One region of the Lactobacillus sp. UMNPBX12 genome, then DNA from elsewhere that is predicted to be linked to it. Evidence: predicted binding sites of a transcription regulator. Region 1 holds the regulator's gene; the other holds the start of a gene.
The links. The regulator Rex, encoded in region 1, represses fermentation and respiration genes when NADH is low (regulators of the CRP and FNR family bind a similar motif). The targets are predictions, from matches to a motif close to TTGTGAANTANTTCACAA.
Positions count from the first base shown of each region.

Region 1 (10,418 bases):
GTGGTTAGTTGGTTCATCCATCAGTAAGAAGTTATCATGTTCAAGTGATAAAACAGTTAAAGTTAACCGTGCTTTTTGTCCACCAGATAATTGACCTACCGTTTTATCAATGTCTTTAGCTGTGAATAAAAAGCTGGCTAAGATTGACCGTACATCGCGTTCAGGCATGGTTTTGTGACGATCCCAAACAGTATCCAATACAGTCTTAGATGGATCTAGTCCTTGTAATTCTTGGTCGTAATAACCAATCTCAAGGGATGCGCCATACTTAATTGAGCCACTCTTGGGCGTTAATTGCTTCATAATAGTCTTAAGCAGAGTAGATTTACCGATTCCATTTGGTCCAATAATCGCGACGCGATCTCCTTTATTAATCTGGAAGGAAATATCTTTAACCATGGTTTTATCGGGATAACCAATCGTCAAATCGTTGAAAATTAATACTTCCTTGCCAGAAGGATGATCGCTTGAAAAATGAATCCGTACCTTATTTTTATGTTTAGGTGGAGTAATCCGCTCAATTTTTTCTAGTTTTTTACGCCGACTTTGTGCACGCTTAGTGGTAGTTGCTCGAACCAAGTTTTTTTGGATAAATTCTTCATCTTTTTTGATTTCAGCTTGTTGCTTTTCATAAGCGGCTTCTTGGTCCTTATCACGTTGCTCGCGCTGCATGACATAGGCTGAATAGTTGCCCTTAAAAGCAGTTAATTTACCAAATTCTAGTTCAAAAATTTGGGTTGCTAAATGATCTAAGAAATATTGGTCGTGGGAAACCACGAGGATTGCACCACTGTAATTCTTTAAAAATCCTTCCAACCAATCTAGGGTATCTAAATCTAAGTAGTTAGTTGGCTCGTCCAATAACAACAGAGCAGGTTTGCGTAAAAGTAATTTAACGAAAGCTAACCGTGTTTTTTCACCACCAGATAAACTACCAATCTTTTTCTGCCAAGTACCTTCAGGAAACTTAAATCCATTTAAGATACTCTTGATATCAGATTGATAAGTATAACCGCCTTTTTGTTCAAAGTTGAATTGCTTTTGATCGTATTGCTTAAGCAATTCTTGATCTTCAGGATGATCTGCAATTTTTTCTTGTAGTTGAACTAAGCTTTTTCCTTCCTTTATTAAAGGAGCGAAAACGGTTTCCATTTCATCCCAAATGGTTTTATTTTCATCTAATGCATTTTCCTGAGCGATATAACCAACATCAATGCCTTTATTAACTGTAAATTCGCCGTGAGTTGGTTCTTGCTCACCAGTCATTATTTTTAACAGGGTGGTTTTACCAACCCCGTTAGGGCCAACCAATCCGATTCTGGCATTGTAATCGATTGAAAAATTAACATTTTTGAATAATGTGTTGGCCCCAAATTGTTGTTCTAAATCGTGTCCTTGTGCAATAATCATAATTTTTCACCTAACCACTATTCTACCATATAGCGCAAATTGTTTGTTTTTAAGTTAAATATGTGAAAAAAATGATAATTTGTGAAAAAGATACTTGCATAAGTACTATCATAGCAGGTATGATAGAAGTGCTTGATTGTACATTCACAAACATTTAAGTTTGGAGGGTTCCTATATGGAAAAAATAAAAATCCCAAAAGCAACGGCAAAAAGATTACCATTATATTACCGTTATTTGATTATTTTAAATGAAGAAGGCAAAGATAAGGTTTCTTCAACTGAGCTGTCAGAGGCAGTTCAAGTAGATAGTGCTTCAATTAGAAGAGATTTTTCATACTTTGGTGCGTTGGGAAAACGTGGCTATGGATATGATGTAAAGAATTTATTGAGCTTCTTCAAGAAAATTTTGAATCAAGATACTTTAACTAATGTTGCTTTAATAGGTGTAGGTAATCTGGGACGGGCGCTGCTTAATTACAACTTTAAGCGCAGTAATAATATTCGAATTTCCTGTGCTTTTGATATCAATAAGGAGATTACTGGTCGTATCTTAAGTGGTGTCCCCGTTTATGACATGGACGACTTAAAGCAACAACTAAGTGATCAACAGATTACAATTGCAATTTTGACAGTTCCTTCAACAGCTGCTCAGAAAACTACAGATGAAATGGTTGATGCGGGTGTAAAGGGAATTATGAACTTTACTCCGATTCGTTTATCAGCTCCAGCTGATGTGCGAGTACAAAATGTAGACTTAGCAACCGAATTGCAAACGTTGATCTATTTCTTAGATAGTGACAAAGAAAACTAAATTTGAGTAAAAGAAAAAGCCGATTTTCGGCTTTTTTTCATGCAGTTGTTTCACTCTTGATTAATTTGACAGGCAAAATATAATTCTTTTGGCGCAATTTTTCGTCAGGATTGGAAATTCGGGTAAGCAATAACTTAACCAATAAAGTTGCAATATCATGAATTGGCTGAGCAATTGTGGATAGTTCCGAATGGTAAGTTTGAATTTGCTTTGTTCCGTCAAAACCAATCACTTTTAATTCCTTAGGCACTTTAATGCCTAATTTTTTTGCTTCTTGTAAAACTAAAACTGCAGTTAAATCATCTGTGCAGACGACGCCATCAGGATGATCATTGACTAACATGTCATGAATTTTCATATTTTTAATGTTGGAAGAATCAGAAAAAGCAACTGAACGAATGTGGGCTGAAAAGTGACATTCCTTTGCTTCATCAAGATAAGCTGCTAGTCGTTCGTCAGTCGGATTACCTTTTCTGTGTTCATTGCCCAGAAAGTAAATTTTGTGACAACCAGCTTGAACCAAGTCATGTACTGCCAACTTGATGCCTTGATAATTATCACAACTAACAATTGGAACATTATCAGATAGCTTTCGGTCGAAAGAGACAATTGGCAAACCTAGTTGTTGGTATTCATTGATACCTAGATTGTGCGCACCAGCGATAATGCCATCAACTTGATTAGCCTGAAGCATGCGCAGATATTCGCGTTCTTTTTCTTTGTTTTGTCCTGCATTGCATAGGATTACTTTATAGTTTTGTTGGAATAAAGTGGTTTCGATATCCTGTACTAATTCCGCAAAAAAAGGATTAGTGATCTCAGGAAAAATCAAACCGACTAATTTCATTTTCTTTCCTTGTAATGAGCGGGCAATAGAATTGGGACGATAATTTAATTCCCGCATTGCGGCAAAAACTTTATCTTTAGTTTTTTGACTTAAATAGCCATGGTTGTTGATTACCCGCGAAACGGTAGTTACAGAGCAACCGGCTTTTTTGGCAACGTCGCTTAATTTTGCTGCCATAGTATCACCTGACGTTTAAAGAATTGTTTGCATTTGCCAAAGCTTGCCAGTGTAGTCAATGTCTTGAGCAAACGCAATTTTTTTGTTGGTCTGATCGGCAAAGTAGCGTCCAGTCAATACCTTTTCACCATCATTAACGAATACTTCAATTAATGAATGATCAACAAAGATATCAAGCTTGAGGTCATGATTTGGTGAAAGCGTAATAGCTCGACTTTCGCCATAATCAACTGCTACTTTTTGCCCAGCATGAGCACGATCTAATACTAATTTACCATTTTTGGTATTGAAATTGAGCTGTAAACTGTTACTTAAGTCATTATTTGCAGCTAAATGTAAAGTGCCACTTTGGTTAGCCTTAATTGTTAATTCAAGTTCAAATTGTTGGCCGGCTTGATCGCTGACTACTTGATTAGATATGCTTGCTTCGTTTTTGCGGATACTGCTTATTGCCTTAACTGGCGTTTGAATTAACTTGTCACTCTTTAGGTGGAGTTCCTTCACTTGACTCAAGCAGTTAGCCCAGTTTTCATCATCAGTAGGGTAAGTAGTGTCAGGCAAGCCAACCCAACTGACTTCGTAGGCATTACCATCTGGGGCGTTAAAGGCCTGAGTGGCATAAACATCGAACCCGTGATCCAAATTGTGTAATTTACCTGGATTAATTAACTTATGATTTTCCCAGTCAATATCATCAGCAATAACGTACATATTTGGGTAAATGTCATCATAAGCTGCTACTTTTTTGTCTAAACCCTGAGGACAGAAAATGACCACGACTTTGCCATCAACACGGACGATGTTGGGACACTCGATCATGTAGCCCATGTCTTCGTTGGTAAAGTCTAAGAAGCCCAATTCTTCCCAGTTCTTTAGATCCTGAGACTTCCAAACGTCAATGTGACCGTGTTTTTCCTTTTTATCTTGGGCACCTAAAATTGCGTAGTAAGTGTCATTTTCTTTGATAATTTGGGGATCGCGAAAATGTTCGGTGATGTGATCTGGATTCTTAAATAGGATGGTTTTGTCTGAAACTTTATTATTTTTATCCATCCAAGCACCGATTTGATAAGGAGTACGTACCCAATTTTCATCGCGGTGGTTACCGGTATACATGATGAAAAGCTTACCATCGATTTCGCGAGCAGAGCCAGAATAAGCTCCATGTGAATCAGCCATTGTGTCTGGTTCAATACCTAAGCCTAAGTTTTCCCAGTGAACCATGTCAGTTGATTTGAAGTGCCACCATGACTTTAGACCGTGAACTGCACCGAATGGATATGATTGATAGAAGAGGTGGTAAGCACCATCAAAGTAGGAAAATCCATTAGGGTCATTAATTAAGCCAGAAATAGGATGCAAATGATAGCGCATTTGGTAAGGGGAGTTTGCGGCTTGTGCTTGCAAATGCATTAATGTATCAGCGTCCCAATCTTGATAAGGTAAGTAACGTTTTTCTCTTGTCCATTCCATAAATATACCTCCATGAAAGCGTTGTCTTTTTACATGTATTTTAAGTTAGTCTGAAAAATATGTCAAACGTTTAACAGAAAGGAAAATACTTATTAATTCATAAGTAAATAAAAGAAATAAAGAATTTTATGTCAAACGATTGACATATTTTTTGAATGCGTTATCATAATTAGTGAATTGAGAATAAAACGTTTACATAGGAGGAATCAATATGGACCACAGAAAAGTGGCTGAACGAGTAATTAAAGACGTCGGCCGTGACAATATTATTGCCGGTGCCCACTGTGCTACTCGTCTGCGTTTAGTATTAAAAGATGATTCAAAAGTCGACCAAAAAGCATTGGATAATGATCCAGATGTTAAGGGTACTTTTAAAACCAATGGTCAATATCAAGTAATTATTGGGCCAGGGGATGTTAATGACGTTTACGATGAGTTCATTAAAATCACTGGTTTAAAAGAATTATCAACTGATGACTTAAAGAAGGTTGCAGCTGAAGGTAAAAAGAAGAATCCAGTAATGGATTTCATTAAACTTTTGTCTGACATCTTTGTTCCAATCATTCCAGCCTTAGTTGCTGGTGGTTTGTTGATGGCTTTGAACAACTTCTTGACTTCACCAGGTCTGTTTGGACCAAAGTCAGTTGTTCAGATGGTACCGAATGTTGCTGGTATTTCAAGTATGATTCAAGTTATGTCAGCAGCTCCGTTTATTTTTATGCCAATTCTAGTCGGAATGTCGGCAGCTAAACGGTTCGGTGCTAACCAATTCTTGGGTGCTACAATCGGAATGATTATGACGACACCTGGACTCCTTGGTGCAAATCACTTCTGGGACATTTTTGGCTTGCATGTTGCGCAAACTAACTATCAATACCAGGTTATTCCAGTTTTAGTAGCTGTTTGGGTATTGTCAATTTTGGAAAAGTACTTCCACAAGCACTTGCCATCAGCTGTTGACTTTACCTTTACGCCACTTCTTTCAATTATGATTACTGGCTTTTTGACTTTTACAATTATTGGGCCAGTCTTCAAAGGCGTATCAGATGGTATTACCAATGTTATCGTTTGGCTATATGACACTACTGGTGCCTTTGGGATGGGTGTCTTTGGTCTTACCTATTCAGCTATTGTTACTACTGGGCTTCATCAAAGTTTTCCAGCGGTTGAAACTCAGCTTTTAGCAGCCTTTGCTAAGAATCCAGCCAGCTCTGGTGACTTTATCTTTGTTACCGCATGTATGGCTAACGTAGCTCAAGGTGCCGCAACTTTCGCTGTTTACTTCTTAACTAAGAACAAGAAGATGAAGGGCTTGGCTAGTTCATCAGGTGTTTCAGCACTTCTTGGTATTACTGAACCAGCACTTTTCGGTGTTAACTTGAAGTATAAATTCCCATTCTTCTGTGCCTTAATTGGTTCAGGTGTAGCTGCTGCTTTTGCGGGCTTGATGCATGTTACTGCAGCCGCTCTTGGTTCAGCTGGTTTCTTAGGCTTCCTTTCAATTTATCCTAAGACTATTCCAATGTGGGTTGTTTCCGTATTAATTAGTTTTGCTGTTGCCTTCATCCTTACTTATGTTTATGGTAAGGGTCATTTGAAGGAAGAAGTTGCTGAACAAGATGTTCCAGTAAACGACGCAACTGATTATGCTGAAGAAACTCAAAAGGCTGAAAAGCTTGGTAAGGAACAAATGGCATTAAAGGATGAAGTTATTGCTTCACCAGTTGATGGTACTCCTGAGAGTTTAACTAAAGTTAATGATCAAGTATTCTCTGCTAAGTTAATGGGTGATGGTGCAGCCGTTATTCCAAGTGATGGTACGATCTATTCACCAGTTACTGGTACTGTGACTATTGCTTATGAAACTAAGCATGCTTATGGCATTAAGTCAGACGATGGTGCAGAAGTATTGATTCACATTGGTCTTGATACTGTAAACCTTAAGGGCGAGCACTTCGAAAGTTTCGTTAAGCAAGGTCAAAGAGTTAACAAGGGCGATAAGCTCGGCACAGTTGACTTAGATGCTGTGAAGAAGGCAGGCTATGATACTACTGTCATGGTAGTAATTACTAACACTGCCAACTATGCAAATGTTTCAAGAATTACTGATGCGGGTGACAAGCACGGCGACAAGTTGATTGCTGTTACTGCACACAATTAGTTTCTTCTACTCCTCTAGAAAAAATTAAAACAATTAGAATAAAAGACGCTAAGAAAGATTGTTTCTTGGCGTTTTTTAGTACTAAGTGTTGCACTTCAATTTTAAGTTTGAGTAAAATGTTCTCTATAAAGAAAAACAAAGTGAGGGTATGTTTTATGAAGTTAAAAAGTGGAGTTATTGGAGTATTAGTAACTGGATTAACTGTCTTTAGCATTAATCTAACTAGCTCTAAAATAAAGGCAGCGATAACAGTGCCTAATCCTAAGACAGATTATGTAGTTAAAACTACTTCTAATGTGTATAAGAGTAATGGTAAGAGGACCAGTTTTAAGACACGTGGTCAGATACAAACCGGTAATGTTCCAGTAATTGAATCACAACTATATGAAGGCAAGTTCATTAATGTGCAAGGAACTAAGACGATTAATGGTACTGCTTATTATAAGATCGGTCCTAACGCATACATTAAACAAAATAATGTTTTAAATTATGCTCAAGAAAAAGCAAAGCTTGAGGCATATCAGGCACAAGATGATGTGAATGATGATTCAGATCAGTCAACAGAATTAAGCTCTGATGATGTGAATTTTGACATAGCTTGGTATGACAATATTAATGAGGATCCATCTCCAGCGATGTTCGATGATTCAGGATATCATAATAGAGTGATTAAGAATGCTCGTAAATTATTAGGCTATTTCACTTATGGAACAGGTGCATACCGAACTAATTTTGGCAGTTGGCGTCATCCTAATAAAAACGGTTCAACTGATTGTTCAGGATTTGTGTGGATCGTAATGAAGAGAGCAGGATATCGTGTAGGAAATGCTCCATTTTTTACTCTGCCAATGGAACGAGATGCTAAAAGTACGCATGGCTATTTGAAGAAAATTTCTGCCAAGAATATTCGCCCAGGTGATATTGTGATTGTTAATACTGGCAATGGTGTTGGTCAAAACGGACATGCAGCAATTGTTGATGGCAAATATGATGGTTGGGACACGCAAATTATTGAAGAGGGCGGCAACTTAGGTGTAGATGATGTGCACCGCTCTAGTTTAGGTAGCTCACTGAGCGATAAGCTGGCCAAAGGTCGAATCACTTATGCTCGCCCCGTTAAATAGTATGCTCTATGCTATAATTTTGCTAATCAATAAAGGATAATAAGAATGAAAAAGAACAGCACGCTTAAACATGTCTGGATTATGACGGCTGTCTATTGGGTAGTAGGTATTCTAAGTATTTTCTGGGGTAAGCTTGATCATACTTTTGCGTCTCAATTAAAAGAGATCAATAATATTTACGTGTTAGTTTTAATAATTATCTTAAGCTTGCCGCTACTTTTATCGCTGTTATTGTCGGTTAAAGTAAAAATGCCACGTTTGATCTGCAATCCACTAGTTGCTGTAATTTATCTATTAGTGGTAATTGCAGCAGGTGTAGCATATAACTTACAAAATATTATTGGCTACTTCATCCCAATCATTCTCTTCATTATTATGGCGCTAGTTGCTGTTTTCTATGCTTTGGTTAAGACTTTTAGCAGCAGAAAAAGTGGTAAATATTTTTTTATTGATGGTAAAGATAAGAAAGAATGCCATGATTTCTGGGATGCTTATAAGAAGTACTATGTAATGGGATTAACTTACGGCATTATTGATGGTTTGATTACTGTAATTAGTTAAAAAAGTTAAGAAAAATCAAAATTAGCACTCAATTGAAAAAAGTGCTAATTTTTTCTTGCTTTTTTTCACAAAACAGTTTATTATCATATTTGTAAGTTAGCACTTAGCAAATAAGAGTGCTAATGATTAATAAAGTAATAAAAAATATAATGAAGAAAATTAAACATAAGGGGGACTAAACGTGTTACAACCAATTGGTGATCGCGTGATCGTTAAAGTTAAGAAAGAAGAAGAAGAAACTGTTGGTGGCATCGTTTTAGCATCAAATGCTAAGAAGAAGCCAACTGAAGGCGAAGTTGTAGCTGTTGGTGAAGGTGCTTACGCATCAAACGGTGAAAAGATTCCAATGGCTGTTAAGAAGGGTGACGTAGTTCTTTACGATAAATACTCAGGCACTGACGTTGAATACGAAGGTGAAAAGTACTTAGTCCTTCACGAAAAAGACATTTTAGCTATTGCTAAGTAATTTAGTTAAAATTTCCAACGATAATTAAGTAAATTAAGGAGCATAGATAATCTATGGCAAAAGATATTAAATTCTCAGAAAATGCAAGACGTTCTCTTTTAAAGGGTGTTAATAAGTTAGCTGATACTGTTAAGACTACTATTGGTCCTAAGGGTAGAAACGTTGTTTTGGAACAAAGTTACGGCAACCCTGACATCACTAACGATGGTGTTACCATTGCAAAATCCATCGAGTTAAAGGACCACTACGAAAACATGGGTGCTAAACTTGTTGCTGAAGCTGCTCAAAAGACTAATGATATTGCTGGTGACGGTACTACTACCGCAACTGTTTTGACTCAAGCAATTACTAATGAAGGTATGAAGAACGTAACTGCTGGTGCTAACCCAGTTGGCATTCGTCGTGGTATTGAAAAAGCTACTGAAGCTGCTGTTAATGAATTGCACAAGATTAGCCACAAGGTTGAATCAAGAGACCAAATTGCTAACGTAGCTGCAGTTTCATCATCTTCAAAGGAAGTTGGTAACTTAATCGCTGACGCTATGGAAAAGGTTGGTCACGATGGCGTTATCACTATTGAAGATTCACGTGGTATCAATACTGAACTTTCAGTAGTTGAAGGTATGCAATTTGATCGTGGTTACTTATCACAATACATGGTAACTGACAACGATAAGATGGAAGCAGATCTTGATAATCCTTACATTTTGATCACTGACAAGAAGATCTCAAACATTCAAGATATCTTGCCACTTCTTCAAGAAATTGTTCAACAAGGTAAGTCATTATTGATCATTGCTGATGACGTTACTGGTGAAGCTCTTCCAACACTTGTATTGAACAAGATTCGTGGTACCTTCAACGTTGTAGCTGTTAAGGCTCCTGGCTTTGGTGACCGTCGTAAGGCTCAGTTACAAGATATTGCTGCTTTGACTGGTGGTACTGTGATTACTGATGACTTAGGTCTTGAATTAAAGGACACTAAGATTGATCAATTAGGTCAAGCTCGTCGTGTAACTGTAACCAAGGACTCAACTACTATTGTTGACGGTGCTGGTTCAAAGGATGCTATTCAAGAACGTGAAGATTCAATCAGAAAGCAAATTGAAGAATCAACTTCAGACTTTGACAAGAAGAAGCTTCAAGAACGTCTTGCTAAGTTAACTGGTGGTGTAGCTGTTATCCACGTAGGTGCTGCTACTGAAACCGAATTGAAGGAACGTCGTTACAGAATTGAAGACGCTTTGAACTCAACTCGTGCCGCTGTTGATGAAGGTTACGTTGCTGGTGGTGGTACTGCTTTAGTAGACGTTGAGAAGGCTATCAATGATCTTAAGGCTGATACTGCAGATGAAAATACTGGTATCCAAATCGTATTAAGAGCTTTG
Region 1 covers NZ_PCYY01000013.1:32,575-42,992, reverse strand. The annotation lists gene CP363_RS06570 (ABC-F family ATP-binding cassette domain-containing protein) at 1-1,410, opposite strand, end outside; gene CP363_RS06565 (redox-sensing transcriptional repressor Rex) at 1,586-2,221, shown strand; gene CP363_RS06560 (LacI family DNA-binding transcriptional regulator) at 2,259-3,245, opposite strand; gene CP363_RS06555 (sucrose-6-phosphate hydrolase) at 3,261-4,718, opposite strand; gene CP363_RS06550 (sucrose-specific PTS transporter subunit IIBC) at 4,930-6,879, shown strand; gene CP363_RS06545 (NlpC/P60 family protein) at 7,035-8,003, shown strand; gene CP363_RS06540 (hypothetical protein) at 8,049-8,564, shown strand; gene groES (co-chaperone GroES) at 8,746-9,030, shown strand; gene groL (chaperonin GroEL) at 9,084-10,418, shown strand, end outside.

Region 2 (10,418 bases), on a different contig from region 1:
TTTCATTACCCTTAGCCCAATCAAAAACTTGATCCATATTTCTATCAATTAATGCAGTTTCTTCAATTTCTTTTGCATCTGCCATAATAAAAAGCTTCCTTTCTGATAACAAGTATATTGTAGTTTTATTAGAGACAACTGTTAACAGAAAGCGCTTATTTTATTAATATTCTAATTTTTATTAGCTAAAGTTGAGCATTTCGTCAGGCGAACAACCTCTCGTGCAATCATCAATTCCTCGTTAGTTGGCACAACCAAGAATTTTATTGTAGAACCCGTCTTAGTGATTGCATGCTGCCCATTATGCTCATTAGCTTCATAGTCAGGAACAACACCCATAAATTTAAAGGCATCCATAATTGTTTTACGCATCCCTACATCGGCTTCACCGACGCCAGCAGTCAATACAATGACGTCAGTTCCACCCATTTCTGCAATAAATGAGCCAATATAACGAACAATTCGATTTAAAAAGATTTGCCGTGCTAAAACTGCACGTGGGGCTTTATTATACTTCAAGTCCCGCATATCAGATGAAATGCCAGAAATACCCAGTAACCCTGACTTTTTATTCAGAACATTGATCATTTCATCAATTGACATACCAGTCTTATGCATCAAATGTTGCAATAGCGACGGATCAATATCACCTGAACGTGTACCCATCGTGATACCTGACAAGGGGGGCTAAATCCCATTGAAGTGTCAAACGATTTACCATTCTTAACGGCAGTAATCGAAGAGCCTGAACCTAAATGGCAAATAATCATCTTTAATTCACTAGGATCTTTGTGTAGCATTTTTGCTGTTTTCAAAGTTACATAATGAACTGAAGTACCATGGGCACCATATTTTCTGGCACGGTATTTTTCATAGTATTCATAAGGAATTGAATATAAATAATGAACTGGATCAAGCGTTTCGTGAAATGAAGTATCAAACACGGCAACTTGAGGAACATCAGGTAAAACATTCATAAATGCTTCAATTCCTCGTGCTTCTGCTGGATTATGCAATGGTGCAAAATCTGATAAATCACGAATTTTTTGTAATTTTTCTTGATCAATTACAGTCGAATCTTTAAAGTATTCTCCTCCGTTGACAACGCGGTGACCAACACCAACGATTTCATCTAAGCTTTCTACTGCATGATATTTCTTCAAATCATCAATCAAAATACTTACCGCAGTTTCTTGATCTGGAATTGCAACTTTCTTTAAATGCTTATTGCCATCTGCCAAGGTAATACAAAAGGTAGAGCCATCGAGTCCAATCCGATCGCCATCCCCTTAGCAATCACCTTTTCATCTAGAAGTGAAAATAACTTGAATTTATATGACGAACTCCCTGAATTTACTGCCAAAACCTTTTTCATAAACTAAAATCCCCCGATTACTTTAGTTATGTTTTTCACAAGTTAATTTTAATTTACTAGTATAGCTCTTTAAACCTTCTATTAAAATAGTTTCCTTGCACTTGCTTAAATTTTATATTTTTAATATTAAAAAAAATAAGCCTATTTTGTTAGTTTATTAACAAGAAAATCTATAAAAAATACCTCCGGCGGTATTCGTCGCTAGAGGTAAAAATTTTATTTTTATTCAACAGTAACACTCTTAGCCAAGTTACGTGGCTTATCAACGTCTAAGCCTTTATTCTTAGACGCATAGTATGCCAATAATTGTGCTGGCACAATAGTCAATAATGGTGATAAGTAGTAATCAATTTCTGGTAAAACAACATCATCACCTGCTTGAGCAAATTCTTTAGCTGCGAAGACCATCACATTAGCACCACGTGATTCTACTTCACGAATATTGCCACGGGTTAAGTCTGCTGTAGCAGGATCATTGATCAAGGCAATGACTGGGGTCCCCTTTTCAATCAAAGCAATTGTTCCGTGCTTTAATTCGGCTGCAGCGAAGCCTTCAGTTTGAATGTAGGAAACTTCTTTTAACTTCAAAGCACCTTCAAGAGCAACAGCATAATCAATGCCACGGCCGATGTAGAAGGCATTGCGCGTATTAGCCAAATACTTCTTAGCCAATTCATCAATCTTTTCTTTACCATCAACCAATTGTTGCATCCCTACGGCTGCCAAAGCCAATTGGTGCTTCAAATCAAAATCTTTAGCAATTTGAATATTTTTCTTTTCACCAACTGCCTTAGCTAAAACTGCCTGTACCGCAATCTGAGCAGTGTAGGCCTTAGTCGAAGCAACCGCGATTTCAGGACCAGCCTTCAAAAGCATAGTATAAGTAGCTTCTCTTGATAAAGTTGAGCCTTCCACATTGGTCATCGTCAAACTTGGCAGGTGGCGTTCATTAACTTGCTTTAAGACAACTCTAGAATCGGCAGTTTCACCTGATTGAGTTAAGAAAATAAAGAATGGCTTCTTAGATAGTTTAGGGAAGTGATAGCCAAATTCAGAAGCTAAACCAACCTCAACCGGAATATCAGCATACTTTTCAAATAAGTGTTTACCTACTAAACCTGCATGGTAGCTAGTACCAGCTGCTAAAATATAAATTCGATCACTTTCCGCAACAGCGGCAGCAATTTTAGGATCTACCTTAGTACTATTGTTCTCATCTAAGTAATCTTGAGAAATATGACGCATTACGCCTGGTTGTTCGTCAATTTCCTTTAACATGTAAAACTCATAAGTACCCTTAGATGCTGCGTTAGGATCAATATCTAGCTCACGAGCTTTGCGTTCAACCTTTTTACCATCAATCGTTTCAATAGTGTAAGCGTCCTTGGTAATGTCACCAACATCACCGTCTTGTAAGTCAACAAATGTCTTAGTTTGATCAAGTACTGAAATCGCATCAGAAGCGATAATGTTAAAACCATCGCCAATTCCTAACATCATTGGTGACTTATTCTTAGCAATAAAAACATGATCTGGTTCAGTATTATCAACAAGCAAGAAAGCATATGAACCCTTAACCAACTTCAAAGCTTCCTTAAATGCTGAAAAGGCGTCTAAGTTCTTATCACGTGCAATTTTACCGATCAATTGAACAACTACTTCAGTATCAGTATCTGAGTGGAACTTAACCCCTTGCAAGTACTTTTCCTTTAATTCTGTGTAGTTTTCAATCACACCATTATGAACTAGATAAAAGCGCTTGGTCTCATCAAAATGTGGGTGGGCATTATCAACAGTTGGCTTACCGTGGGTAGCCCAACGAGTATGACCAATCCCAACTAAGCCTTGTTCATCTGGAGTTAACTTTTCCTTTAAGTTAGAAATACGACCAACAGCCTTAGTTAAGTATTCATTACCATTTAAATCATTTAAGTAAATACCAGCTGAATCATAGCCACGGTATTCCAAATTAGTTAATCCATTTAAAATAATATCTTTTGCTGGTTTACCAACAACCCCAACAATTCCACACATAAAATTTTTCTCCTTTGGTCTAGTTCACCTTTGTTGTAGTGGACTAGTTTAAATTCATTGTTACAGTAGCAATAATATTATTTTTTAATAAAGCGGTCAAGTAATTGTCGCTAAAATTGGTATAATTAATTTCTAAATCAAAAAATAGCATTCAATATCTTTCATTGAATGCTATTTACTATTAGTATATTATTTCTTACTTAGTTGAGATTCCCTTACCTTCATAGCAGTCTCTCATCAATTGAGCAATTTGACTAATTAATGGAGCTGATGGGTTAGTAACAGTATTTTGGTCGCCATAAGCTTCAACAGCTAATTGGTCCACCTTCTTGTCAAACTCAGCCTTATCAACGCCATAATCCTTGAAGGCCATCTTAATACCAACTGATTCAGCCAAATCAATAATCTTCTGAACTAATTTTTCAATTAATTCAGCATCACTTGAACCAGTTAAGCCGATTGCTCTAGCAATTTCAGCATAGTCCTTATCAGCACGGTAAACTGAGTAATGAGGCCACATAGCAAGCTTTTCTGGGCGCTTAGCATTAAAGCGAATAACTTGTGGCAATGCAATTGCATCGCTGACACCACTTGGAATATCAAAGGTTGAACCAACAGTGTGAGCAATTGAGTGTTCCAAACCAAGGAAGGCATTTGAATAAGCCATCCCTGCCAAAGTTGCAGCATCATGCATTCTCTTACGTGCGTCAAGATCACCGTCATAAGACTTCTTTAAGTTAGCAAAGATTGTCTTAATAGCTTCAAGTGACCAACCGCGGGTAAAGTCTGTAGCCATAGTCGAAACATAGCTTTCGATAGCGTGACCTAATGCTTCAAAGCCTGACCAAGCAATTAAACGTTTGGGCAAAGTTTGAACAAATTGATCATCAACGATTGAAACGTCCGGCGTCAATGCATAATCACATAAAGTATGCTTAATACCAGTCTTAGCATCAGAAATAATAGCAATTGGGGAAACTTCTGAGCCAGTTCCTGAAGTAGTTGGGATACATACAAGTTGTACACCATTAATCTTTGGGAAACGGACTACTCTTTTTCTAATGTCTAAGAATTTTTGGTAAGCCTCTTCAAAGCTCATTTCTGGGTTTTCGTAGAATAAGCGCATTGCTTTAGCAGCGTCCATTACTGAACCACCACCGATAGCAATTACAACGTCTGGCTTGAAGATGTTCATTCTGTGAACACCATCCTTGATCACATCAGTATTAGGATCAAGAGTTACAGCCTTAAAGACTTCATATTCTTTTTGACCTAAACGCTTAGAAATGATATCAGTAATTTCATCGGCAAAGCCTTGGTCAGCTACACCTTCATCAGTTACGATGAAGAAACGGTTAACGTTTGGCATGTGACGAAGGTAGTTAGCAGCGTTATGTTCGAAGTAAGTCTTTGATGGGACCTTTACCCATTGCATGTTATCACGGCGTCTAGCCACTGTTTTGATGTTTAACAAGTCCTTAGCACCAATGTTGTGTGAGAAGGTGTTGGCACCGTAAGAACCAGTACCCAAAGTAAGTGATGGCAACATGTTGTTGTAAAGATCACCAATACCACCAAGGGCAGCTGGTGAGTTAACTAAGATACGACAAGCATCCATCTTCATGGCAAACTCATCAATGATCTTTTTATCATTTGAGTGAAGACCAGCGGTATGACCACGACCACCATAGTTTAACAAGTCAGTACAAATCTTAAATGCATCATCGTGATTCTTAGCACGGTATAAAGTAAAGACTGGTGAAAGTTTTTCTGCTGAAAGTGGGAAGTTTCTACCTACGCCTTTATATTCAGCGATAATTACTTTAGTTGTCTTTGGCACATCCACACCACAAAGCTTGGCAATTTCATAAGCTGACTTACCAGCTACAGGACCAGCAACAGTGCCACGACGAGGATCGATAAAGTGTTCCTCAAATTTCTTAATTTCTTCCTTGTTCAAGAAGTAGCAGTTCCACTTCTTAAATTCTTCCTTGACCTTGTCATAAATTTCATCATCAACGACAACTGAGTTTTCAGAAGCACAAACCATCCCGTTATCGAAGTTCTTTGACAAAACGATGTCATAAACGGCACGATCAATATTAGCAGTCTTTTCAATGTAAGAAGGACCATTACCAGGACCAACACCAATAGCTGGCTTGCCTGATGAATAAGCAGCTTTAACCATACCTGGACCACCAGTTGCCAAAATAGTTTGAACACCTGGGTTATTCATCAAATCGGTCGTTGCATCAAGGCTTGGTTCTTCAATCCATTGAACGGCATCCGCAGGAGCACCTGCAGCAACAGCAGCCGCACGAATGATTTTACCAGTTTCTACACAACATTTTTGAGCCTGTGGGTGGAAACCAAAGATAATGGTATTTCTCGTCTTCAACGCAAGCATTGCCTTGAAAATAACAGTTGAAGTTGGGTTAGTTACTGGAGTAACACCTGCAATAACACCTTTAGGTTCAGCAATCTTAGTCAAACCTAATTCCTTGTCTTCTTCAATTACGCCGACGGTCTTTTCGTGACGCAAACTGTTCCAGATATTTTCTGAAGCATACATATTCTTGGTAGTTTTATCTTCAACTACACCACGTTTAGTTTCTTCAACAGCCATTTTAGCTAGTGGGTAAGCATTTTGTTCACCTGCAGTAGCAACTGCTTCACAGATCTTATCAACTTGTTCTTGTGTGAAGTTAGCCATTTGATCTAAAGCGACATGTGATTTCTTTACTAAGTTATCGACCATGTCGTAGATTTGCTTTTTCTTTTCGTCCTCTGTAAGAGTCTCTTTTTGTTGTGTCTTAGCCATTGTATTATTACCTCTAAGATCTACTAATTCTTGTGAACTAATTTACAATGTCAACTATAGCACAATAACTTTATTTGTAAATGCATGAATTTATGAAAATAGTGAATTAACAAGGATTCACATTCCCTCATAATTTTGCTCTAATGCAAATGAAAGCGATTCCTTAATTATTTGTTTGTGAATTAACAAACTTATTTAAAAAACAGATTTTTGATATTTTTTTAAATCTAACTATAGAGTCTGGTCATACTAATTGATAATGATAAAATATTAATTATATGTGAAAAGATTGAGAACACTGGGGGGCTTATATGAGTGAGAAAAAAACACAGACCGCTTCTGGTTATAAACGAACCCTAAGCAATGCACACATTCAGTTAATTGCTTTAGGTGGAACAATTGGGACCGGCCTTTTTCTGGGGGTTGGTGACAGTATTCACCGCGCCGGTCCTAGCGTTATCCTGATATATATTATTGTCGGTATCTTCCTCTTCCTGCTAATGCGGGCACTGGGAGAACTAATTATGTCCGACTTGAACAAGCACACATATATTGATTTTATTGAACAATATTTGGGTAAAAATATTGGCTTTATCACAGGCTATTTGTATTGGTTAAGTTGGATTACATTGGGTATGGCCGAAACCACGGCCCTAGGAATTTACTTCAAGTATTGGTTTCCAACACTGAAACCTTGGATTCCAGGAATTATTACCATTGTGATCTTGCTGTTAATCAATTTAATTTCAGCTCGTGTCTTTGGCAACTTGGAATTCAGTTTTGCCATTATCAAAATTGTCACGATTATTGCCTTCGTCATCTTGATCCTTTACTTACTAGTAACTGGTGGCAAAACCAGCTTTGGTCCTGTTAGCTTTGCTAATCTTGACGATCATGGCGGCTTCTTCGCCCGTGGCAGTAAAGGATTCTTACAAGGATTTCAAATGGTAATCTTCAGCTTTATTGGAGTTGAATTAATTGGTTTAACCGCGGCTGAAGCACAAAAGCCAGAGACAACGCTGAAGCGAGCAATCAATCAATTGCCAATTCGAATTATTTTGTTCTATGTCATGGCTATTTTAGGAATTTTGCTAGTAATTCCATGGTCCAAAGTTGCTACTAACGCTAGTCCATTTGTTGAGGCCTTAGGTGCTACTGGTATTAAAAATGCTAGTTCTATTATTAATTTTGTAGTTATTTCAGCCGCCGTCTCATCAACTAACAGTTTTTTGTATAGTGCTGGTCGATTACTTTTCTCTGTTACTTTTGATGGTAAAGGAAAATGGAACAAAACTTTTGGACATTTATCAAGAAGGCAGCTTCCACAAAATGCATTGATTTTATCCGCATTATTAATGGGATGTGCACCACTAATCACCTTGGTTATTGGCGATCAGGCCTTTAATTTTATCTCATCAACTTCAACTAGTATGTTTTTAATCATCTGGAGTTTGATGATTTTAACTCACATGGCTTACAGGAGAAAAACACCAGCTAATCGGCTAAACGATTTTCAAATGCCAGGTTACCCTTATATCGATTATGTAATTTTGTCATTCTTCGTTTTAATGATTATCCTGCTATTGATTTTACCAAGCTACCGAGTACCAATGGTCGCTGCAATTGCAATCTTTATTGTTTTATACATCATTTCCAAAATTTGGAGTAATGAAAAAGCTGTTTAAAGCAAAAGGTCGAGTTTTTTAGCTCGACCTTTTATTTTGCAATTTTTTAATTATTTTAGCAGGATTTCCGGCAACTACCGTATTAGCTGGCACATCTTTGGTTACAACGGCATTAGCCGCTACAACGGCGTTTTTACCTACCGTAACGCCAGGCAATATTGTTGCTTTAGCGCCAATCCAGGCGTTTTGTTTGATAACAACTGGCTTTAATTCCAGTTCTTTTCTATGCTGTGGATCCAGCTTGTGATTAACTGAAATCAGGTAGGCTCCAGGCCCAATCAACACATCGTTCTCAATTGTAATCCCGCCTAAGTCGACCATCATCACATTGGCATTAATAAACACGCGCTCGCCTAATTTGATGTTGTGCCCATAATCAGAATAAAATGGTAACCGAATCTCTGTACTAGCAGCTATTTTTTGACCAATTATTTCACTAACCAATTGTCTAACTTCGCAGCTACAATGCCGTTGTGTATTTAAATTCTGCAATAATCGCTGATTCTGTTGGACTAGTTTTCGACGTAAATCGTGATCTTCTGTTTCCATTATTACCACTCCTTTTTCTTGCTCTACTTCAGTTTAAAGGGTAAGCTTATCAATGTACAAAGCTTATAAGGTATGAAGTATAATAACAATTGTTTATAGGTAATTTAAATGGAATTACGTGTTTTAAATTATTTTGTCGCTACAGCGCAAGAATTAAATATGACGCGAGCTGCACAAAAACTATTAGTCTCACAACCTGCTTTATCGCGTCAGATAGCAGATTTAGAGGATGAATTAGGCGTTAAGTTATTCAACCGCCAGCCGCGGCACTTAACCTTAACTCCTGCAGGACAGTATTTATATGAACAAGCAAAAGAAATTCTTACTTTAGCTTCCAAAACCAAGAGTAACCTACAATCTAGTGCTGTCATCAGTGGTGACCTAACTATTGCTGCCGGCGAAAGTTTTGCCATGCAACGTCTAATGAATATCGTCAGCAACATCATTCGGGATTATCCTACAGTTAAAATTCATATTCTAAGTGGCGATTATGAATTTGCAGAAAGGCGTTTAAACACGGGTGCAGTTGATTTTGCCGTAATCATTGGTAATCTACCTTTAGATAATTATGCTTCTCTGCAGCTCCCTGAGAAGGATACATGGGGCGTTTTAATGACTAAGGATGATCCTCTAGCAAAAAAGAGTGCTATTACAGCTGAAGATTTAGTTGGACGAAACGTCTTAAATTCACAACAAGCCGAAAATCGAAAGTACTTTGATTCATGGTTCGGTAATTATAAAGAGCAAATTAATATCATCGGTACTGTTAACTTGAATTTCAACGGTACACTTTTAGTTAAAAATAAAGCAGCTATTATGCTCACACTCGATAAGCTAGCCAATATATCAGATGAATCCAATCTAACTTTTAGACCAATTACTCCAATGTTAAAACAGCCGGTAACAGTAATTTGGAAGCGAGAAACCAATTTATCACCTGTAGCTGATTTATTCCTAAATCGTTTACGAGCATCAATTGATGACGATTAACAAAAATAACCTAGATCGAATTGATCTAGGTTATTTTTTACTTTATTTCTTTTTACGACTAAAACGTTGCTTCAATCGTTGCCATAAGCTTAATGCCCTGCGCATATGATCAGCTGGTACATATTTTCTTATTGCTCGCAATACCTTTTTGGGATCACGTGCCGCAAAAATAAATTTACCATTTGACTTAGTTCTGATTTCAAAACGCGGAATATAACGTCCACCAAAGCGGACATCTGCAACCACATAAGTTACTTCATTCCAAGGAATCTGAACATAATCTTCAACGTTTCGTTCGTTATAAAATTCAAAAGCTCTATCGCCGATCATGATTTTGCCGTATGATGCAATTCCTCTAAACCAGGTTGCATCAACAGTGAGATCGACTTTTGTATTAATTGACTTAGCCATTTATTAAAGAATGCCCCATACGTGGAAGAGAACACCGACAACGAAGATACCGATGATAATCCAGATTGGTGAAACTTTCTTCTTCAATAACCACATACAGAAGAAAGTTAAGAGCAAACCAGCTAAACCAGGAATTAATTGGTTCAAGTTGTCTTGTAAAGTAGTAACTTTAGTACTGCTTAAAGCTTTACCGTTACCCATATCCCATTGTTGAAGAGCGGATTGGATACCTTTAGCACCTGATGGAAGCTTGTCCCATTCGATGTAACCACCCTTTTGAATAGGAGTTTGAGAAACAATTGGAGTGAACTTGATGTTTACCCAACGTTCAATTAAGGCACCCAAGACGAACATACCCATCATTGAAGCACCACGGGTAACCTTTTGAAGCATACCACCTGACATATCACTGGTGATAGCTGAACCAGCCTTGTAACCAAATTCTTGTGTGTACCATAAGAATGCGATTCTGATAATATTCCAGATAACGAAGAACAAGATAGGACCCATTACGTTACCTGCAATGGCCATTGATGCACCTAATGCACCAACA
Region 2 covers NZ_PCYY01000025.1:14,717-25,134, forward strand. The annotation lists gene CP363_RS08910 (hypothetical protein) at 1-85, opposite strand, end outside; partial or broken gene CP363_RS08915 (acetate/propionate family kinase) at 172-1,375, opposite strand; gene glmS (glutamine--fructose-6-phosphate transaminase (isomerizing)) at 1,598-3,409, opposite strand; gene adhE (bifunctional acetaldehyde-CoA/alcohol dehydrogenase) at 3,606-6,230, opposite strand; gene CP363_RS08930 (amino acid permease) at 6,542-7,915, shown strand; gene CP363_RS08935 (DapH/DapD/GlmU-related protein) at 7,934-8,464, opposite strand; gene CP363_RS08940 (LysR family transcriptional regulator) at 8,573-9,454, shown strand; gene CP363_RS08945 (DUF956 family protein) at 9,497-9,865, opposite strand; gene CP363_RS08950 (PTS system mannose/fructose/sorbose family transporter subunit IID) at 9,869-10,418, opposite strand, start outside.
Region 2: the regulator Rex is predicted to act here: its motif matches at 6,261-6,278, upstream of adhE (bifunctional acetaldehyde-CoA/alcohol dehydrogenase).